3 regions of the Paracoccus pantotrophus genome follow, and region 3 is predicted to be linked to each of the others. Evidence: riboswitches for the same ligand, from Rfam matches in the RefSeq annotation. Region 3 holds a riboswitch; each other region holds the start of a gene.

Region 1 (6,704 bases), on a different replicon from region 3:
CTGGACGACATCGCCGACGTGCCGGACAATGACGACGAATAACCCCCTTTCCTGACCAACCCAGGCCCCGGAGCGCGACCGCGCCGCCGGGGCCTTTTTTTCATGGCAAGGACGATGCGGACCATCGACAGACAGGCCATGCGCGCCATCCTGCTGACCCCGCAGGACCGGGTGTTGCTGATGCGGGTCGATTACGGTGGCGGCGACTGGTGGATCACCCCCGGCGGCGGCGCGGAACCGGGCGAGACGCCGGAACAGACCCTGCGCCGCGAACTGGCCGAGGAACTGGGGTTCGCCCTGCCCGCCCTGGGCCCGCTGGTCTGGCGCCGCCGCGTGGCGATGACGCTGCACCAGCGGCGCTGGCGGCAAGCCGAGGATTATTTCCTGATCGAGACCGCCGCTTTCACCCCGGCGGTCCAGGACGCCCCCGAGGCCGGCACCATCCGCGAATTTCGCTGGTGGAGCCTTGACGAGATGCGCCACACATCCGAGCGGCTGGCCCCGGCCGGACTTGCGCGCATCGTGCTGGACTATCGCGCAAGCGGGCCGCCCGGCAGCCCGCCCGACATCGAAATCATCGAGGACTGACGGCTAAACTGCATAGGCATCGTCGAAAAATGCCAGTTCCAGCGTGACCGCGCGGCGGAAGAAATCCCGCGCCTGCTCTGCGGCCTCGGGTCCGGCGCGGTCGAACTCATCCCGCAGGAAGCCCACGAAATCGCGAAAGAACGGGTTGTCATGCAGCGTGATCCAATCGGCGTGGACGAAATTCTCGGGCAGCGGCTTGGGCGCGCGCATGGCCCAGTCGAGATAAAGCCCCTCGGCCACGTTCAGCACCGCCAGCACGGCGGGATAGGCACGCGTCGCCGCCGCCTCGCGCATCAGCGCCTGGAATCCCGCCATGGGCGCGCTGTCGGGAATGGCGGCACGGTCCGCCTCGCCCACGCCGAGCGCGGCGAAGGCGCGCAGGAAATAGTCGTTCTCCTCGCCCGAGACCATGCCGGCGAAGCGCCCGAAGCGCAGCCGCGATTCGAAGCGGTCGGCCGAGGCGATGGCCGCGCCCAGAAGCGTCAGGAAGGCGTCGAGGAAACGGTGGTCCTGCACCAGGTAGCGCGCCATCACCGCATCCGCGATGCTGCCGTCGCACAGTTCGCGCACGAAGCGGTGGCCGACGGCGGCGGACCATTCCGTCGCACATTCCCGGCGCAGGGTTTCGAAGAAGCTTTCGGTCATCATGCCCTCATGGCTGGGGCAAGGCCGTCGCTGCGGGCGGCCTTGCGGTTAAGGCCGGCAAAAGGCAGGTCGATCATTCCCATTCCTCCGCCGGCATGATCCGGGTCAGGTTCGAAGGGTCACCGCGCCGCCCGTCGCCAGGTTGCGTAAGGCCAGCGGTTTCTCAGCCCCTTGCCGGGGCTCCCCTTGGTGGCGCCAGACTAGCGCGGAGGGCGGCGGCTGTCACCTCCCGCAGGGCGCGGCGGGCATCGTTCCGCCCACAGAATCGTGAGCCGCGAAATGCGTGGCTGGCCGGGCCCGAGGCGGCATTCCAGCTTGCAGCCGGGGGCCAGATGTTATCTCGTTACGGCAGGGCGGGCACTACCCCGTCCCCTGCCAGGATCGGGACCATGACGACAGGCGAAATGCCGAAACCCACGACCGCGACAGAGCTGAACGATCCCGCCGCACCGCGGCAGAGCCCGAAACAGGTCGGGCTGCGGCTGCACCGGCCTCCCCTGCTGACCAATATCTCGGCCGCGCGCTGGCTGCTGCTGGCCATCGTGGCGGCCTCGATCTATTTCTTCCACGGCTTCCTGGTGCCGGTGCTGGCGGCCATGGTGATCGCGCTGGCCAGCTGGCCCCTGCGCGAACGCGCGGCCCATCAGCTGAACCTGGGCCGCACCGGCGCGGCGACGCTGCTGGTGCTGGTGTTGGTCTGCTTCCTGCTGATCCCCATCGCCATGGCACTGATCTATGCCTTCCGCGAACTGCGCGACTGGATCAACTGGGCCATCCTGATCAACAGCTCGGGCGCGCCGACGCCGGGCTGGATGGTCGAACTGCCGCAGGTCGGCGACTGGCTGGACGAGAACTGGCAGACCTATATCGGCCGACCCGGCGGCATCAGCGAGATCGTGCAGCTGGTCAGCGGCTCGAATATCGGCGCGATCTATCGCGGCGCGGTGACGGCGGGAACGCTGGCCTTTCACCTGGCGCTGACCCTGCTGTTCATGCTGATCACGCTGTTCGTGCTGTATCGCGACGGCGACAAGATCGTGGCGCAGATCGACCAGGTCGGCCGCCGCATCCTGCCCGACCGCTGGAGCCGGCTGTCCCGCGTCGTGCCGGCCACCATCAGCTCGACCGTGACCGGCATGACGCTGATCGCCATCGGCGAGGGGGTGATCCTGGGCGTCGCCTATTGGCTGGCCGGCGTGCCCTCGCCGGTGACCTTCGGGGTCATCACCGGCTTCATGGCGCTGATCCCCGGCGGGGCGCCGCTGTCCTTCACCCTGGTCTCGGCCTATCTGGTGGCCAGCGGCTCGCCCGTCGAGGGGGCGGCGCTGTTCATCTGGGGCACCTGCGAGCTGTTCGTGGTGGACAAGACCATCCGCCCGGTCCTGGTCGGCGGCCCGGTCAAGCTGCCGTTCCTGCCCACGTTTTTCGGCCTGATCGGCGGGGTCAAGACCATGGGCATCGTCGGGCTGTTCGTCGGCCCGGTGCTGATGGCGCTGCTGGTCTCGATCTGGCGGGAATGGCAGCGCGAACTTTCCGAAGAGGAACAGCGCCAGGACAGCAAGCTCATCGGGCTGGAGTGACCGGCGCCTGAATGAAAGGCGGGACATGAAAAAGGCGGGACGTGGATGCGTCCCGCCTTTCCTTTTGTGCCGTTCGTTACGCGGATCAGTCGGCCGAGGCCGGCGGCACCACCGGCTCTTCCTGCGGCGGGCTGGCCAGCGATTCCGGCAGCGGCGTCAGCGTCACGCCGGCGCCGGCGCCCAGCGGTTCGCCCTCGCGATTGGTCTCGGTCGGGGCGACCGCCTCGCCCGGTGCCAGCGCGCCCTGGGTCTCGGTCTCGTCCGATGCGGCAGGGGTGGAGGCCGGCCGGGGCACCGGCACCGGATTGGCCCGGTCCGCGCCGTCATTGCGCAGGTAGTCGAAGAACTCGCCCTGCGGCTGGATCACCAGCGAGCTGTTCTCGCCCTTCAGCGCCCGCTCATAGGAGGTCATCGAGCGGGTGAAGGCAAAGAACTCGGGATCGCGGCCGAAAGCCTCGGCATAGATGGCGTTGCGGCGGGCATCGGCCTCGCCGCGCACCACCTCGGCACGCTTGCGCGCCTCGGAGGTCAGCTCGACCACGGTGCGGTCGGCAGCGGCGCGGACGCGCTGCGCGGCCTCGCCACCGCGGGCGATCTCGTCGGCGGCCTCGCGCTCGCGTTCGGCCCGCATCCGGGCATAGGTCGCGGTCAGGTTCTGCTCGGGCAGGTCGGTCCGGGTCAGGCGCACGTCGATGACCCGGATGCCCAGGTCGCGGGCGTCGTCACGCGCCAGGTCGCGGATGCGGTTCATCAGCGGCGTGCGGTCGTCCGACAGCACCGTGGTCGAGGGTACCGAGCCCAGCACCTGCCGGATCGCGTTGGTCACGATCGGCTCCAGCCGGCGCTGCGCGAATTCGATGCCGCCGGCGCCCACGGCGCGGCGGAACTGCACCACGTCGGTGATCTGCCAGCGCGCGAAGGCATCGACCACCAGGCGGCGGTCGTCCAGCGGCGTGACCTCCATCGGCGGGGTCGGCAGACCGAGGATGCGGGCATCGTATTTCACCACGTTGTCCAGGAAGGGCACCTTGATGCCCAGGCCCGGTTCCTCGCGCACCTCGACCACCTCGCCGAAGCGCAGGACAAGGGCCTTTTCGCGCACGTCGACGATATAGAGCGCCGAGATCACCAGGACCGCGACCACGACCAGGAAGGGCAGCGCCAGAAGCGAGATTGCACGGTTCATCACTGGTTCCCCCCGCCGGTATTGGTGTTGCCGGAGCCCGAGGCCCCGCTGCGCAGCTGATCCAGCGGCAGATAGGGCACCACGCCCTGCCCGGCCTCGCCGTCCAGGATGACCTTGTTCACCCCGCCCAGAACCTTTTCCATGGTTTCCAGATACATCCGGCGGCGCGTGACCTCCGGCGCCTTGACATATTCGTCATAGACCGAATTGAAGCGCGCCGCCTCGCCCTCGGCGTTGTTCACCGCCTCGGCGCGATAGGCCTCGGCGCGTTCGATCACGGCGGCGGCCTCGCCTCGGGCGCTGGCCAGCACGCGGTTGGCATAGGCGTCGGCCTCTTTCTCCAGCCGGTCGCGTTCCTGCTGGGCGGCCTGCACCTCGCGGAAGCTGTCGATCACCTCGCGCGGCGGGTCGGCGCGGTCCAGGTTGACGCGCAGCACGTTGATCCCGGCCTCGTAGTCGTTCAGCGTGTTCTGCACCGCCAGCTTCAGGTCGTCGGCGATGGCGCCGCGGTCGCGGTTCAGGATCGGCGCCAGTTCCGAACGCGCCACGATGTCGCGCATGGCGGATTCCGAGACGGCGCGGATGGTGTCGTCGGGATCGGCCAGGTTGAACAGGAATTTCTCGGGGTCCGAGATGTTCCAGACCACCTGATAGGCCATGTCCACGATGTTCTGGTCGCGGGTCAGCATCAGCCCCGAATCCATCGGCCCGGCGCGGCCGGTGCCGATTTCCGTGGTCCGCTCGCCCGAGACCTGCACCACCTCGGCGGTGACGACGGGCCAGGGCGCGAAGTTCAGGCCCGGCTCGCCGGTGCCCACGGGCTTGCCGAACAGCAGCTCGACCGCGCGTTCCTCGGGCTTGACGGTGTAGAAGCTGGAAAAGGCCCAGACCGCCAGCACGGCCAAGGCGGCGATGCCCCAGGTGCCGCGGCTCATCTGGAATTGCGGGCCCTGCGGCCGGCGCGGGCCGCCGCCGCGGTTGCCACCGCCACCGCCCTTGCCGCCCATCAGCACGCGCAGCCGGTCCTGGCCCTTGCGCACCAGTTCCTCGATCTCGGGGATCTGGTCGCCGCGGCGCGGACCCTGCGGCCGGTCGTCCCTGCCGCCGCCCGGACTGCCCCACGGGGGCTGGCCGCCCCCTTGCGGCGGCTGCCTGCCGCCCTTGCCGTCATCTCCGCCGCCGCCCCAGGGGCCTTGTCCTGCCATACCTCTCGTGCCTCGCTTGATGTCTGTCTGGTTGAAACTGGTGCCTTCGGCCGGAAAATCAAGCCGATGCCGCGGGTTTGTCCATTTTTGCCGCGCCCACGCGGCGCGAGGGCTTGCGCATGGTCACAAGCTCCTCGGCCAGGGTCGGATGCACGGCGATGGCGGCGTCGAAATCGGCCTTGGTCGCGCCCATGCCCATCGACACCGCGACCATCTGGATCATCTCGCCGGCCTCGGGGCCGAAGATGTGGCAGCCCAGCACCTTGTCGGTCTCGCCGTCCACCACCAGCTTCATCACCGCCCGCGCATCCGAGCCCGCGAAAAGCGAGCGCATGGGCCGGAAGCTGGCGACATAGATGTCGGCGGGACCGCAGGCCTCGGCCTCTTCCTCGGTCAGGCCGATGGTCGCCACCTCATGCGGGCGGGTATAGACGGCGCTGGCCACCAGCCGGTGGTCGACCTTGCGCGGCCGGGCGCCGAAGATGGTGTCGGCAAAGCTGTGGCCTTCGCGGATCGCGACCGGGGTCAGGTTCACCCGGTCGGTCACGTCGCCCACGGCAAAGACCGAGGGCACCGAGCTTTGCGACCACTCGTCCACCGCGATCTCGCCCCTGCGGCCCAGCCTGACGCCGGCGTCTTCCAGCCCCAGGCCCTTGGTATAGGGCGCGCGGCCGGTGGCGAACATCACCGCGTCGAAGATCTCGCTCTCGCCGTCCTCGAAGCTTGCGCGGACGCCCGCCCCCTCGCGGTCCAGCCGCGCCGGGTTGGTGTTCAGCCGCACATCGACGCCGATGGCGCGCAGCTGCTCGGTGGCGTGGCGGCGCATCTCGCCGTCGAAGCCGCGCAGCACCGCATCGCCGCGATAGGCCAGCACGGTGGCGCTGCCCAGCCCTTGCAGGATGGTGGCGAATTCGCAGGCGATGAAGCCGCCGCCCACCACCAGCACCCGGCCCGGCAGCCTGTCGAGCGTGAACAGGTCGTCCGAGATCAGCCCCAGTTCCTTGCCGGGAATGTCGGGGCGCTGCGGCCGGCCGCCGACCGCGATCAGGATATGCTTGGCGCTCAGGCGCTGGCCGTCGGCCAGTTCGACCGTATGCGCGTCGTGCAGCCGGGCGCGCTGCATGTGGATCTCGACCCCGGCATTCGCCAGCCCCGAGGTATAGGCGCCCTCCAGCCGGTCGAGTTCGCGCAGCAGCTTGCCGTGGAACTCGGCCCAGTCGAAGCGGCCCTGATCCGCGCCCTGCCAGCCATAGCCGCGCGATTCGGCCGCCGCCGCCCCGGCCTGCGAGGCGAAGATCATCAGCTTCTTGGGCACGCAGCCGCGGATGACACAGGTGCCGCCCATGCGGCTTTCCTCGGCCAGGCCGACGCGGGCGCCGTATTCGCTGGCCGCGATCCGCGCCGCGCGCACCCCGCCCGAACCGCCGCCGATGACAAAAAGGTCGTAGTCGAATTTCATGCCATGTCCTCGCGCCGCAATTCCACCACCGAGCCGTCCGG
Region 2 (6,704 bases), 120 kb from region 3:
CCCTGTAGCCGCGTTGCAGGCAGAGGCTGTAGGCCAGATGAATCAGCCCGCTGAACAGAACAAAGCCGATGCCTTCCCTGGTCCAGTTGATGCCTCCCTGAACCAGCAGCCAAGCCACCCATGGCGCATAAGCGACGCAGGCGACCAGATTATAGGCAAAGACGAACACCGGCCCGACCGAGGCGGCACGTTTGGCCAGCAGGTTCCAGCTGGCATGGATGAAGGATGCGAGAACGACAAGAAACAGCGAGGCAAGCGTCATTGAGACCCCCTTTGCGCCATCGGCGCGGTTGATCTCGACGTCTCCTCCCCTGGGCTTTTGTCCCTTGGGTGCAGCCAGGGAACTCCCCCGGTCTCTGCAACGCTCGGTCCTGCGGCGGCCCATATGGGTCGGCCCGGAACCCTAGTTGCCACTCGGTCGATGCCGGGATTCTAACCGTTGTGGGACAGGAACATCAAGAGCCGACCGACCGCTTCGCCCCGCAAAGCGGACTAGCCTCCCCCTTAAATCACCCCGCGCCGCGCCAGTTCCCGGCCCAGCGCCTCGGCGCCGGTAAAGTGAATCCCGTCCATGCCCAGCGCGCGGGCGCCCTCGACATTGGCCGGGCTGTCGTCGATGAAGATGCAGTCCCCGGGCCGCAGCCCGTTGCGGTCCATCAGCAGCCGAAAGATCGCCGGATCGGGCTTCAGCGCGCCGACCTGGCCCGAGACCAGGATGTCGGCGAACAGCCCGCCCAGCCGGGGATGCAGCTCCAGCGCATGCGGCCAGGTCTCGGCCGACCAGTTGGTCAGCGCATAAAGCGGCACGCCGCGCGCCAGCAGCGCCTCGGCCACCGCCCAGCTGCCGGGCACGGTCTTTTCTATGGTGACGGGAAAGGCCGCCAGATAGCCCGCCAGATGCCGCGCCTCGTCGCCATGCTCGGCGCGGGCGGCGGCCAGCCCCTCGGCAAAACTGCGCCCGCCGTCCTGCATCCGGTTCCAGCCGGGAAAGTCGATGCGGGCCATCCAGGTCTCGGCCTCGGCCCGGCTGGTGAAGACATCCGCAAAGGCCAACGCCGGATCCCAGTCGATCAGCACCCCGCCCAGGTCGAAAATCACGCTTTTCATCGCATCCTTCCGCATTTCGCCGCGCCCAGATCGGCCGGAATTCCGGGCGGTGTAAAGCCCGAAACCGCCGCCGCCCGCCGGCCATCTTGGCTGGCAAGGCGGACGGATGCATGACAGCGCCGCGACGGGCCGGCCGCGCGCAGCCCTTGCAATAAGGGGCGCCGGGGCCTAGTGTCACGCGGAAGACTCATACACTTGGGGAGCCCCGCACGGGGCTGAGAGGTGCCCGGCACCGACCCATCGAACCTGATCCGGGTCATGCCGGCGTAGGGAAGGGTAGAGTGACGCGGCCCGCAATCCCAGGCCGCCACCCATCCGCCCCGCGTCCCCATGCCCGGCCGAAACGAAAGGCGGGCCATGTCGGGATTGCAGCCCCATCCCATCGCGCTGACCATCGCCGGCTCGGACAGCGGCGGCGGCGCCGGAATCCAGGCCGACCTGAAGGCCTTCTCGGCGCTGGGCGTCTATGGCGCCTCTGTGATCACGGCGATCACCGCGCAGAACACCCGCACCGTCGCCGCGGTCGAGGCGGTCAGCCCGGCCATGGTCGCGGCGCAGATCGACGCGGTCTTCGGCGATCTCGAGGTGCGCGCGGTCAAGATCGGCATGGTCGGCGGCGCCGATGTGATCACGGTCGTCGCCGACCGGCTGGCGGCGCTGCTGGCGGACAATCCGGTGCCGGTGGTGCTGGACCCGGTGATGGTGGCGAAATCCGGCGACGCGCTTTTGCCGGACGATGCCGTCTCGGCGCTGCGCGAGCAGCTGATCCCGCTGGCGACCGTGCTGACCCCGAACCTGCCCGAGGCGGCGCGGCTTCTGGGTCGCCCCCCCGCCGCGACGCCCGAGGAGATGCGCGAGCAGGGCGAGGCGCTGCGCGCCCTGGGCGCCGACCATGTGCTGATGAAGGGCGGTCATGCGACCGAAGACAGCTGCACCGACCTTCTGGTCGGGCCCCAGCCGCTGACCCTGACGGCCCCGCGCCAGCAGACGCCCAACACCCACGGCACTGGCTGCTCGCTGTCCTCGGCCATCGCGGCAGGGCTGGCGCAGGGGCTGACGGTGGCGCAGGCCGTGACCCGCGCCCATGGCTGGCTGCAGGCCGCCATCGCCCACGCCGACGAATTGTCGGTCGGACTGGGGCACGGCCCGGTGCATCATTTCCACGAGTTCTGGAGGCAGGCATGAACCAGATCACCATCCTGGGCGCCGGGGTCATGGGCCTGTGCATCGCCACCGAACTGGCGGCGCGCGGCATCCTGCCGCGCATCATCGACCCGGCCGGCAAGCCCGGATCCCAGGCCTGCAGCTGGCGCGCCGGCGGGATGCTGGCGCCCTATTGCGAGGCCGAAAGCGCCGAGCCGGCGGTGCTGCGCCTGGGCCTCGATGCCGCCGACTGGTGGCAGGCGAATGGCGCCGAGGTCATCCGCCGCGGCACGCTGGTCCTGGCGCCCTCGCGCGACCGGGCGGAACTCGACCGCTTTGCCCGGCTGACCGAGGCGCATCAGCCGGTGAACGGCGAGGAAGTCGCGGCGCTGGAGCCGGAGCTGGCCGGCCGCTTCCCGCGCGGCCTGCATTTCGCCACCGAGGCGCACCTGAACCCGCGCGCCGCCCTGCTGGCCCTGCGCGACCGGCTGGAGGCGCAGGGCGTCGCCATCGAAACCGAGGGCACGCCCACCGGCCTTGTCGTCGATGCCCGCGGCCTGGCCGCCAGGGACGAACTTTCCGACCTGCGCGGCGTGCGCGGCGAGATGCTGGTGATCCGCTGCCCGGAAGTGGCGCTGACCCGCACCATCCGCCTGCTGCATCCGCGCATCCCCCTGTATCTCGTGCCGCGCGGCGATGGCGTCTACATGATCGGCGCCACGATGCTGGAGACCGGCGGCAAGTATCGCGTCACCGCGCGCTCGGCGGTCGAGATGCTGTCGGCCGCCTATGCGCTGCATCCCGGCTTTGCCGAGGCCGAGATCCTCGAGCTTGGCTCGGATGCCCGCCCCGCCTTCCCGGACAACCTGCCCCGCCTGCGCCGGCGCGGCGGCACGCTTTACGCAAACGGCCTTTACCGCCACGGCTATCTTCTGGCCCCCGCCGTGGCCCGCATGGCCGCCGATTACCTTGTCGAGGGCCGGAAACCGGAGTTCATGGATGAAGATCACCCTTAACGGAGCGGCGCGCGATCTGACCGGCCCGACCGTGCAGGACGCGCTGGCCGAGATCGGATTGGGCGCGGCCAAGGTGGCGACGGCGCTGAACGGCGCCTTCCTGCCCGCCGCCGCCCGGCCCGCGACCACGCTGAAGGATGGCGACGCGCTGGAAGTCGTGGCGCCGATGCAGGGGGGCTGAGATGCCGGTCTTTTACGGAACCGAAGTCGCAAGCCCGCTGATGCTGGGCACGGCGCAATACCCCTCGCCCGCCATCATGGCCGAGGCGTTCCGCGCCTCGCGCGCCGGCATCGCCACCGTCAGCCTGCGGCGCGAAGGCGGCGAAGGCCAGGACTTCCATCGCCTGATCAAGGAGCTGGGCATCCCCGTCCTGCCCAATACCGCCGGCTGCCATTCGGTGCGCGAGGCGGTGACGACCGCGCAGATGGCGCGCGAGCTGTTCGAGACGCCCTGGATCAAGCTGGAAGTGATCCGGGACGACGACACGCTTTGCCCCGACGTGATCGCGCTGGTCGAAGCGGCGCGGCTGCTGTCCGAGGACGGCTTCCAGGTCTTTCCCTATTGCACCGAGGACCTTTCGGTCTGCGGCCGGCTGCTCGATGCGGGCTGCCAGGTGCTGATGCCTTGGGGCGCGCCCATCGGCTCGGGCCGGGGGCTGAACAACCCTTACGGGCTGCGCAGCCTGAGGGCGCATTTCCCCGATGTGCCGCTGGTCGTGGATGCCGGCATCGGCCTGCCCAGCCACGCGGCGCAGGCGATGGAGCTGGGCTATGACGCCGTGCTGCTGAACACCGCCGTCGCCAAGGCCGGCGATCCGGTGGCCATGGCCCGCGCCATGGCGCTGGCGATCGAGGCCGGGCAGCTGGCGCATGGCGCCAACCCGATCGAGGCCCGCGACATGGCCGCCCCTTCCACCCCCCTCTTCGGCATGGCGGTGCTGGGATGAGATTGCCGCGCTTTTACCCGATCTTCGACAGCAGCGACTGGCTGCGCCGCGCCCTGCCGCTGGGCGTGAAACTGGTGCAGATCCGCATCAAGGACCAGCCCCCCGCCCGGCTCTTGGGCGAGCTGGCGCTGTGCCAGGAGCTGTGCCGCGAACATCGCGCCACGCTGGTCGTCAACGACCACTGGCAGGCCGCCATCGACCTGGGCTGCGACTTCATCCACCTGGGGCAGGAGGATCTGGATACCGCCGACATTCCGGCGATCCGCAAGGCCGGGCTGCGGCTGGGCGTCTCGACCCACGACCATGCCGAACTGGACCGGGCGCTGGCGCTCAGGCCCGATTACGTCGCGCTGGGACCGGTCTGGCCGACGATCCTGAAGAAGATGAAATGGGAACAGCAGGGGCTGGACCGGGTGCGGGAATGGCGCAAGCTGGTCGGCGCGACGCCGCTGGTCGCCATCGGCGGCGTCACCCCGGAGCGCGCGCTGGAAGCCTTCGCCGCCGGCGCCGACCTGGCCTCGGCCGTGACCGACATCACGCTCAACCCCGACCCCGAGGGCCGCATCCGCGAATGGCTGCGGGTGGCGGCATGAACCGCTATGTTCGCCAGATGGTCCTGCCCGAGATCGGCGCCGAGGGGCAGGAGCGCATCGGCGCCGCCCATGCGCTGGTCGTCGGCGCCGGGGGCTTGGGCGTGCCGGTGCTGCAATACCTGGCCGGCAGCGGTATCGGCCGCATCACCCTGATCGACCCCGACACGGTCGAGGAGACCAACCTGCACCGCCAGCCGCTTTACCGCATGAAGGATATCGGCCAGCCCAAGGTCCGCGCCGCCGCACAGGCCGTGGCCCGGCTGAACCCCGCGGTGGAGATCGAGGCGCTGGCGGACCGGCTGACCCCCCTGAACGCCCCGGCGCTGGTTGCGGCGGCTGATGTGGTGCTGGATTGCGCCGACAGCTATGCCGCCAGCTACACGCTCTCGGACGCCTGCCTGGCGGCGGGCAAGCCGCTGATCTCGGCCTCGGCGCTGGGGCTTGCGGGCTATGTCGGCGGCTTCTGCGGCGACAAGCGGCAGGGGGGCGCCCCCAGCCTGCGCGCCCTGTTCCCCGACCCGCCCGACAGCGGCCAGACCTGCGCCACCGCCGGCGTGCTGGGCCCGGTGGTCGGCATGCTCGGCTGCATCCAGGCGCAGATGGCGCTGCGGCTGCTTCTGGGCACCACGCCCTCGCCGCTGGGCGAATTCATCCGCTTCGACAACGGCCGCTTCAGCCAGTTCCGCTTCGACACCGCCCCCGAGGCGACCGGTCCACGCTTCATCGCCCGCGACGAGATCCGCGCGACCGACCTGGTCATCGACCTGCGCCCCGAGGACGAGGCGCCGCGCAAGGCCACGCCGGACGCGCTGCGCATCCCCGATTACGGCGCGGCGGGCCCCCTGCCCGATCCCGGCGGCCGCGTGGTGCTGGCCTGCCGTTCCGGCCTGCGCTCGTGGCGCGCCGCCGACGCCCTTGCCCGCCGCTGGAGCGGCGAGATCACCCTTCTGGCCCTTGGAGACGACGACCGATGAAACACCTTACCCTTGCCGCCGCCTTCGCCATGCTGGCCCTGCCCGCCCATGCCCAGGACAAGGTGACGCTGATCCTGGACTGGTTCGTGAACCCCGACCACGGCCCGATCATCGTGGCCCAGGAAAAGGGCTTCTTCGCCGAGGAAGGGCTGGAGGTCGAAGTCATCGCCCCCGCCGATCCCTCGGATCCGCCGAAACTGGTCGCCGCCGGCAAGGCCGATTACGCCATCAGCTACCAGCCGCAACTGCACCTGCAAGTGCATGAGGGCCTGCCGCTGAAACGCGTCGGCACCCTGGTCGCGACGCCCTTGAACTGCCTGATGGTCAAGGCCGACGGCCCGGTGCAGGAGATCGCCGACCTCAAGGGCAGGAAGATCGGCTATTCCGTCTCGGGCGTCGAGGAGGCGCTGGTCGGCCAGATCCTCAAGACCGCCGGCCTGACCATGCAGGATGTCGAGATGGTGAACGTGAACTGGTCGCTGTCGCCGGCGCTGATCGCCGGCCAGGTCGACGCCACCATCGGCGCCTATCGCAATTTCGAGCTGACGCAGATGCGGCTGGAGGGCACTCAGGGCAAATGCTTCTTCGTCGAGGAACAGGGCGTGCCGACCTATGACGAGCTGATCTTCGTCGCCAACCCGGCCGATCTGGACCTGGACCGCACCCGCCGCCTGCTGCACGCGGTCGAACGCGGCGCGCAATACATGGTCAACCACCCGGACGAGGCCTGGGAGCTGTTCTCGGCCACCGCGCCCGATCTCAAGGACGAGCTGAACGCCGAAGCCTGGAAGGACACGCTGCCGCGCTTCTCGCAATCGCCGGCGGCGCTGGACCAGGGCCGCTATGCCCGGTTCGAAGCCTTCCTGCACGAGGCCGGGCTGGTCGACAGCGTGCTGCCGGTCTCGGACCTGGCCCTGGACGTGG
Region 3 (6,704 bases):
GCTCAGCAGCAGGGCGATCAGGCGGCAGGTCATGGGCATTCCCGTCTGGAGGCGCAAGAGGGCGGCAGCACCGCCCCCAAAGGCCGGTCAGTAGTTCGACTGGACCTGCACGCAGCTGTTGGTCTGCGTGTTGAACATGCCGCATTGCTTGCCCGGCCAGTCGGCATCCAGCACGGCGGATTCGGGCAGGTAGTCGGTCCAGGCGTCGCCGGGCACCGGATCGGTCTGGCTGACGATGTCGAACTGGCCGTCGGCGCGGATCTCGCCGATCAGCACCGGCTTGGTCAGGTGGTGGTTGGGCAGGACCGTCGCGGTGCCGCCGGTCAGGTTCGGCACCTCGATGCCGACGATGGCGTCAAGCACCGGATCGACATCGGTGGTGCCGGCCTTTTCGACCGCCGCGACCCAGGCGCTGAAGCCGATCATCGTCGCCTCCATCGGGTCGTTGGTCACGCGCTTGTCGTCGCCGATGAACTTGTGCCATTCCTCGATGAAGGCGGCGTTTTCCGGCGTGTCGGCGGATTGGAAATAGTTCCAGGCGGCCAGATGCCCGACCAGGTTCGCGGTATCCAGGCCGGAAAGCTCTTCCTCGCCGACCGAGAAGGCGATGACCGGAATGTCCTCGGCCGAGACGCCTGCCGCCGCCAGCTCCTTGTAGAAGCCGACATTGGCATCGCCGTTGATGGTCGAGACGACGCCGACCTTCTTGCCGTCCGCACCAAGCGCCACCACGTCCGCGACGATCTTGGACCAGTCCGAATGCCCGAAAGGGGTATAGTTGACGAAGATGTCTGCCGCGGCGACGCCCTTGTCCTTCAGATAGGCGTCAAGGATGTTGTTCGTGGTACGCGGATAGACGTAATCGGTGCCCAGGAGCGCCCATTTCTCGACGCCCAGTTCCTCCATCATGTAATCGACCGCCGGGATCGCCTGCTGGTTCGGGGCGGCGCCGGTATAGATGACGTTCTTCGAGCTTTCCTCGCCCTCGTATTGCACGGGATAGAACATCAGCCCGTTGAGTTCCTCCAGCACCGGCAGCACGGATTTGCGGGAAACCGAGGTCCAGGCGCCGAAGATCACGTCCACATCGCTGACGGTCAGCAGTTCGCGCGCCTTTTCGGCGAACAGCGGCCAGTCCGAGGCCGGATCGACCACCACGGCCTCCAGCGGGCGGCCCAGCAGCCCGCCCCTGGCGTTCTGGCGCTCGACCATCATCAGGACGGTGTCCTTCAGCGTGGTTTCCGAAATCGCCATCGTGCCCGAAAGCGAATGCAGCACGCCGATCTTGATCGGCTCGCCTTCCTGCGCCTGCGCGATGCCCGCAAGCCCGGTCGAAATGGCCAGAGCGGCGGCTGCGCCGATGATCCTGTTCATCCCTGTATCCCTTCCCTCTATCCTTCCAGTGGTTCAGGGGCACTAGAGGGCATCGGCCGCGCGCCACCAATCCTCATGCCGCGCCGTCGCGTCGGCCGGCATGGTCTGACGGATTTTCAGCCGGTTTTTCCGGGAACGGCCCATCAAACAGGCAGATCCTCGACCCCGGTGCCGGGCCGGGGTTCCGGGCCTGCCGCCCCATGCTGCGGGCCCGTCGGCTGTTTCGGGAGAAAATCTGCGCCGCCGCATCGCCAACTCGACTTGCGGCCGGCAGGTCGATATGATTGCGCTAACAGAGATGTTTGTGGAGAGCCTGCATGGATAATCGCGCCGATCTGGCCCTGGTCGCGCATGACGGCAAGAAGGACGACCTGATCGCCTGGGTCGAGAACCGGATCGACCGGCTTCGTCCCCTGTCGCTGATCGCTACCGGTACCACCGGGGCGCGGATCCATGCCGCGACCGGGCTCGAAGTGGGCCGACTGCTCAGCGGACCGCTGGGCGGCGACGCGCAGCTTGGGGCGATGATCTCCGAAGGGCGGCTGAAGAACCTGATCTTCTTCATCGATCCGCTGTCGGCCCTGCCCCATGACGTTGACGTGAAGTCGCTGCTGCGGCTGGCGATCCTTTACGACGTGCGTCTTGCCGTGAACAGCAAAAGCGCGGATGCCGTCCTGGCGGCGCTTGCAGCGGAATAGCCGCTGATCCGATCCCGGGCGCGGCGTTTCCGCCGGGCGATCTCTGCCGCCCGACGGGGTGCGGTGCCACGGGCTCGGGAAGCGGTCCAAGCGACCAGTTTCCTCGACGGGGGCCGCCGCCGGCGGCCCTCCCCCTCCATCATCCTGCCCAAGGGCAGGTCAGACCCCCTCGCGCACGGGCATGTAGAGGTCGCCCCCCTCGCGGTATTTCTGTGCCATGGCGGCCATGCCCTCCTTTTGCGCCTCGGCGCGGATGTCGTGGGAAATCCGCATCGAGCAGAATTTCGGCCCGCACATCGAGCAGAAATGCGCGAGCTTATGCGCCTCCTTCGGCATGGTCTCGTCGTGGAAGGCCCGCGCCGTCTCGGGGTCGAGCGAGAGGTGGAACTGATCCTCCCACCGGAACTCGAACCGGGCGCGCGACAGGGCGTCGTCGCGGATCTTCGCCGCCGGATGGCCCTTGGCCAGGTCGGCGGCATGGGCGGCGATCTTGTAGGTGATGACGCCGGTCTTCACGTCATCGCGGTCGGGCAGGCCCAGATGTTCCTTGGGCGTGACATAGCACAGCATCGCCGTGCCGAACCAGCCGATCATCGCCGCGCCGATGCCGCTGGTGATGTGGTCGTAACCCGGCGCGATGTCGGTGGTCAGCGGCCCGAGGGTGTAGAACGGCGCCTCGCCGCAGATCTCCAGCTGCTTGTCCATGTTCTCCTTGATCTTGTGCATGGGCACATGGCCTGGGCCCTCGATGATCACCTGGCAATCTCTGGCCCAGGCGATCTTCGTCAGCTCGCCCAGGGTTTCCAGTTCGGCGAATTGCGCCGCATCGTTGGCATCGGCGATGGAGCCGGGCCGCAGCCCGTCGCCAAGGCTGAAGCTGACGTCATAGGCGCGCATGATGTCGCAGATCTCCTCGAAATGCTCGTAGAGGAAGCTTTCGCGGTGATGATGCAGGCACCATTTCGCCATGATCGAGCCGCCGCGCGACACGATCCCGGTGACGCGGTCCACCGTCAGCGGGATGTGGCGCAGCCGCACCCCGGCATGGATGGTGAAATAATCGACGCCCTGTTCGGCCTGCTCGATCAGCGTGTCGCGAAAGACTTCCCATGTCAGGTCTTCGGCCACGCCGCCGACCTTTTCCAGCGCCTGATAGATCGGCACGGTGCCGATGGGCACGGGCGAATTGCGGATGATCCATTCGCGGATGTTGTGGATGTTGCGGCCCGTGGACAGGTCCATCACCGTGTCCGCGCCCCAGCGCGTCGCCCAGACCATCTTGTCCACCTCTTCGGCCATGGACGAGGTGACGGCGGAATTGCCGATATTGGCGTTGATCTTGACCAGGAAATTGCGGCCGATGATCATCGGCTCGGCCTCGGGGTGGTTGATATTGGCCGGGATGACCGCCCGCCCGCGCGCCACCTCGTCGCGCACGAACTCGGGCGTGACGAAATCGGGGATCGCGGCGCCGAAATCCTGCCCGTCGCGGGCCAGCGCCTCTTTCGCGGCCTTGCGGCCCAGGTTTTCGCGGATGGCGACGAATTCCATTTCCGGCGTGACGATGCCCGCGCGGGCATAGGCCAGCTGGGTGACGGCGCTCCCGTCCCGCGCCCGCAAGGGCCGGTGCCGGACGGGAAATTCCGGCGTCAGCCGGTCGCCGGCGACGAAGCCGTTATCCTCGGGCTTCACATGCCGGCCCTGATAGGCCTCGACATCGCCACGCGCCGCGATCCAACCGTCCCGCAGGCGCGGCAGGCCGCGTTCGATGGCGATCTCGGCGGCGGGATCGGTATAGGGCCCCGAGGAATCATAGACCGTCACCGGCGGTTCCGCGGCACTTGGATGCAAGGCTATCTCGCGCATGGGCACGCGAATGTCGGGATGAAGCACGCCGGGCTTGAACACCTTGGTCGAGGCGGGCAGCGGTCCGGTCGTGACCGTCAGGGTTTCTTTGGATGTCATGTCGAGGCTCCTCGCGTCGCAGCATTGGAGACCCAGCACTGACGGGAAGGAAAAGGATGCCCCATTGGTCGCAGCGACCGGCAAGGCATCCGCACCGTCCCTACGCCAGCATGAACTGGATCAGGTTCATAGGGTCCCTGCGCTGCCTCGCGGCCCAGCAGTATCTCAGCCCCTTGTCGGGACACCCCTGGTGAGATGCGCAGCATGCGAAGCGGGGCCGGGGATGTCAATAACCAGAGCGGGCGTTTCCTTTACGCGCCGCCGCGCCCGCGGGCGGGCCGCGCCGGCAACGGCCTCGCCCCGCCGGTCCCGGCGGCGAATTTCGCCGGCGATCACGGCCTGATGCCTTTGGGGCAGCGGGCCAGGGCGGGCCAGGCGGCAGGGTCCGGGAAGCCGGCGCCTCGCCACGCTCCCGGCGACCGGGCGCACCGGTTGAAGGCCGTCGCAGCCGCGGCATTCGCCCTGCGGGGGCGTGCTGAAACGGGCGGCGCTTCCGACCGCTCGATCTGCTCGGAACGCCGCGGCCCGCTGCATGTCGTTGCTGTCCGGGCAACGCGATGTTCCAGTTCGCGGGCTGGTCGATCCTTCACGAAGATTTCATAGTCCGACAAAAACCGCCACAACAGAGAGGAAATCCCATGCGGGAAACCCCTGCCTTCAGCCCTGGAACCTGGGCGTTGCACGGCCTGGTGCTTATCATCGTCTGCATCGCCGAGGCGATCGGCGTCCTGAGGCTGCCCATCGGCATCGCTGCCATCATCCTGCTGCCGATGCTTTATGCCTTTGCCATGGGCATCGTGCTGAATCCGAACATCACCCGCGCGACGAGGCGGTTGCTGACGCCCGGCGTGCAGAAATTCGCCGGCGGCATGATCACCATCGCGATCACCCCCTTCGTCGCCAAGTTCGGCACGACGGTCGGCCCCCAGATCCAGGCCATCATCGACGCCGGCCCCGCCCTGATCCTGCAAGAGATCGGCAACCTCGGCACCATCGCCATCGCCTTTCCCGTCGCCGTCTTCCTGCTGCGGATGGGACGCGAGACCATTGGCGCGGTCTATTCCATCGACCGAGAGCCGAACCTGGCCCTGATCGCCGAGAAATACGGCCTCGACAGTCCCGAAGGCGCGGGCGTCATGGGCGTCTATGCCACCGGCACGCTCATCGGCACCTTCGTCTTCGCCATCATGCCGCCCTTGATCCATGCGCTTGGCCTTTTCGACGTCCGCGCCCTGGCCATGTCCTGCGGCGTCGGGTCGGGATCCATGCTGGCGGCCTGCACGGGCGCCCTCGTCAATGTCGTTCCCGAGCAGAAGGATCTGATCCTTGGCCTGGCGGGTGCCTCGAACGTGCTGACCTATGCCACCGGGCTTTATGTCGGCATGTTCGTCGCCCTGCCGCTGACCGAATGGCTGTTCCGCAAGGCCCGGCCCGAGCTTTACAACCAGGGATGAGATCATGAGCAAGACCGCTGACAACCTGCCCCTGGGCAATGAGGAACTGGACGAGCGCCGGATTCGCATCGGCGAAACCGCGATCCTGCTGCTGATCGCCTGCGTCATCGGCACGATCTCGAACTATGTCTCGACCGGCATCGGCGCGCTCGAAGCCCTGCCGGGGATGGGCTTCCTGTATCTCTGCTCGGTCGTCGGGCTGATGCTGGCCCGGTTCGTGCCGTTTTACCTGCCGGCCGTCGCCTGGGTGTCGCTGATCGCCATCGTCGCCACGATCCCCGGCGTTCCCGGTTCGGGCTGGGTGGTGCAACAGGCCGACAAGATCAACTTCCTGTCGCTGGCCACGCCGGCCCTGGCCTATGGCGGTCTTGCGCTGTCGGCCAAGGAGTTCGACATCGCCAGGCGCTCGGGCTGGAAGATCGTCATCGTCGCCATCTGCGTCATGCTGGGCACCTATCTGGGCTCGGTGGTGATCGCCGACCTGGCGCTGAGGTTCTTCTGATGCGCGACCTGCCGGCACAGGTGGTGGCCGATGCGATCGATTGGCGCAGGCGGTTGCACCGCAATCCCGAACTGGGGTTCCAGGAACACGAGACCGCCGGCTTCATCGCCGGGCAGCTTGCCGGTTTCGGCTATGAGGTCCGGCGCGGCATCGGCCGGACCGGGGTGGTCGGCAGCCTGACCAAAGGCAATGGCAACCGCGCCATCGGCATTCGCGCCGATATCGACGCCCTGCCGATCACCGAGACCAGCGGCGCCGAATGGGCCTCGGGCAATCCCGGCCGGGCGCATGCCTGCGGCCATGACGGCCATACGGCGGTGGCGCTGGCCGCCGCCCGCCTGCTGGCCGATATGCCCTTCGAAGGCACGCTCCGCTTCATCTTCCAGCCCGCCGAGGAGAACGAGGGCGGCGGGCGGGCCATGGTCGAGGACGGGCTGTTTCGCGACTGCCCGGTCGATGCTGTCTATGCGCTGCACAACTGGCCCGGCCTGCCGCTCGGCACGCTGGTTGCGCGCGACCGCGAGATGATGGTGGCCTTCGGCACCTTCGAGATCCGGCTTGCCGGCAAGGGGGCGCATGGCGCCATGCCGCACGAGGGGGCGGATACGCTGCTCGCCGCCTCGCAGCTGGTGTCGGCGCTGCAATCCATCGCGGCGCGCAATGTCAGCCCGCTGGACAGCGCGGTCGTGTCGGTGACGCAGATCCATGGCG

The links. Region 3 has a riboswitch for thiamine pyrophosphate ahead of thiC (phosphomethylpyrimidine synthase ThiC). Riboswitches for the same ligand answer to the same signal wherever they lie in the genome.
Region 1: another riboswitch for thiamine pyrophosphate. It lies ahead of ESD82_RS01425 (TenA family protein); the one in region 3 lies ahead of thiC (phosphomethylpyrimidine synthase ThiC).
Region 2: another riboswitch for thiamine pyrophosphate. It lies ahead of thiD (bifunctional hydroxymethylpyrimidine kinase/phosphomethylpyrimidine kinase); the one in region 3 lies ahead of thiC (phosphomethylpyrimidine synthase ThiC).

The regions. Positions count from the first base shown of each region.
Region 1 is NZ_CP044423.1:295,777-302,480, reverse strand. Features, by position in the region: gene ESD82_RS01435 (TIGR02300 family protein) at 1-42, shown strand, start outside; gene ESD82_RS01430 (NUDIX hydrolase) at 115-588, shown strand; gene ESD82_RS01425 (TenA family protein) at 592-1,236, opposite strand; TPP riboswitch at 1,299-1,430, opposite strand; gene ESD82_RS01420 (AI-2E family transporter) at 1,623-2,813, shown strand; gene hflC (protease modulator HflC) at 2,899-3,999, opposite strand; gene hflK (FtsH protease activity modulator HflK) at 3,999-5,204, opposite strand; gene gorA (glutathione-disulfide reductase) at 5,263-6,663, opposite strand; gene rpiA (ribose-5-phosphate isomerase RpiA) at 6,660-6,704, opposite strand, start outside.
Region 2 is NZ_CP044426.1:2,148,174-2,154,877, forward strand. Features, by position in the region: gene ESD82_RS21110 (DMT family transporter) at 1-262, opposite strand, end outside; gene ESD82_RS21115 (HAD family hydrolase) at 505-1,107, opposite strand; TPP riboswitch at 1,294-1,397, shown strand; gene thiD (bifunctional hydroxymethylpyrimidine kinase/phosphomethylpyrimidine kinase) at 1,465-2,292, shown strand; gene ESD82_RS21125 (FAD-dependent oxidoreductase) at 2,289-3,266, shown strand; gene thiS (sulfur carrier protein ThiS) at 3,250-3,447, shown strand; gene ESD82_RS21135 (thiazole synthase) at 3,449-4,213, shown strand; gene ESD82_RS21140 (thiamine phosphate synthase) at 4,210-4,806, shown strand; gene ESD82_RS21145 (HesA/MoeB/ThiF family protein) at 4,803-5,780, shown strand; gene ESD82_RS21150 (ABC transporter substrate-binding protein) at 5,777-6,704, shown strand, end outside.
Region 3 is NZ_CP044426.1:2,027,582-2,034,285, reverse strand. Features, by position in the region: gene urtB (urea ABC transporter permease subunit UrtB) at 1-39, opposite strand, end outside; gene urtA (urea ABC transporter substrate-binding protein) at 88-1,374, opposite strand; gene ESD82_RS20545 (methylglyoxal synthase) at 1,692-2,072, shown strand; gene thiC (phosphomethylpyrimidine synthase ThiC) at 2,232-4,037, opposite strand; TPP riboswitch at 4,117-4,236, opposite strand; gene ESD82_RS20535 (DUF3100 domain-containing protein) at 4,676-5,491, shown strand; gene ESD82_RS20530 (hypothetical protein) at 5,496-5,993, shown strand; gene ESD82_RS20525 (M20 aminoacylase family protein) at 5,993-6,704, shown strand, end outside.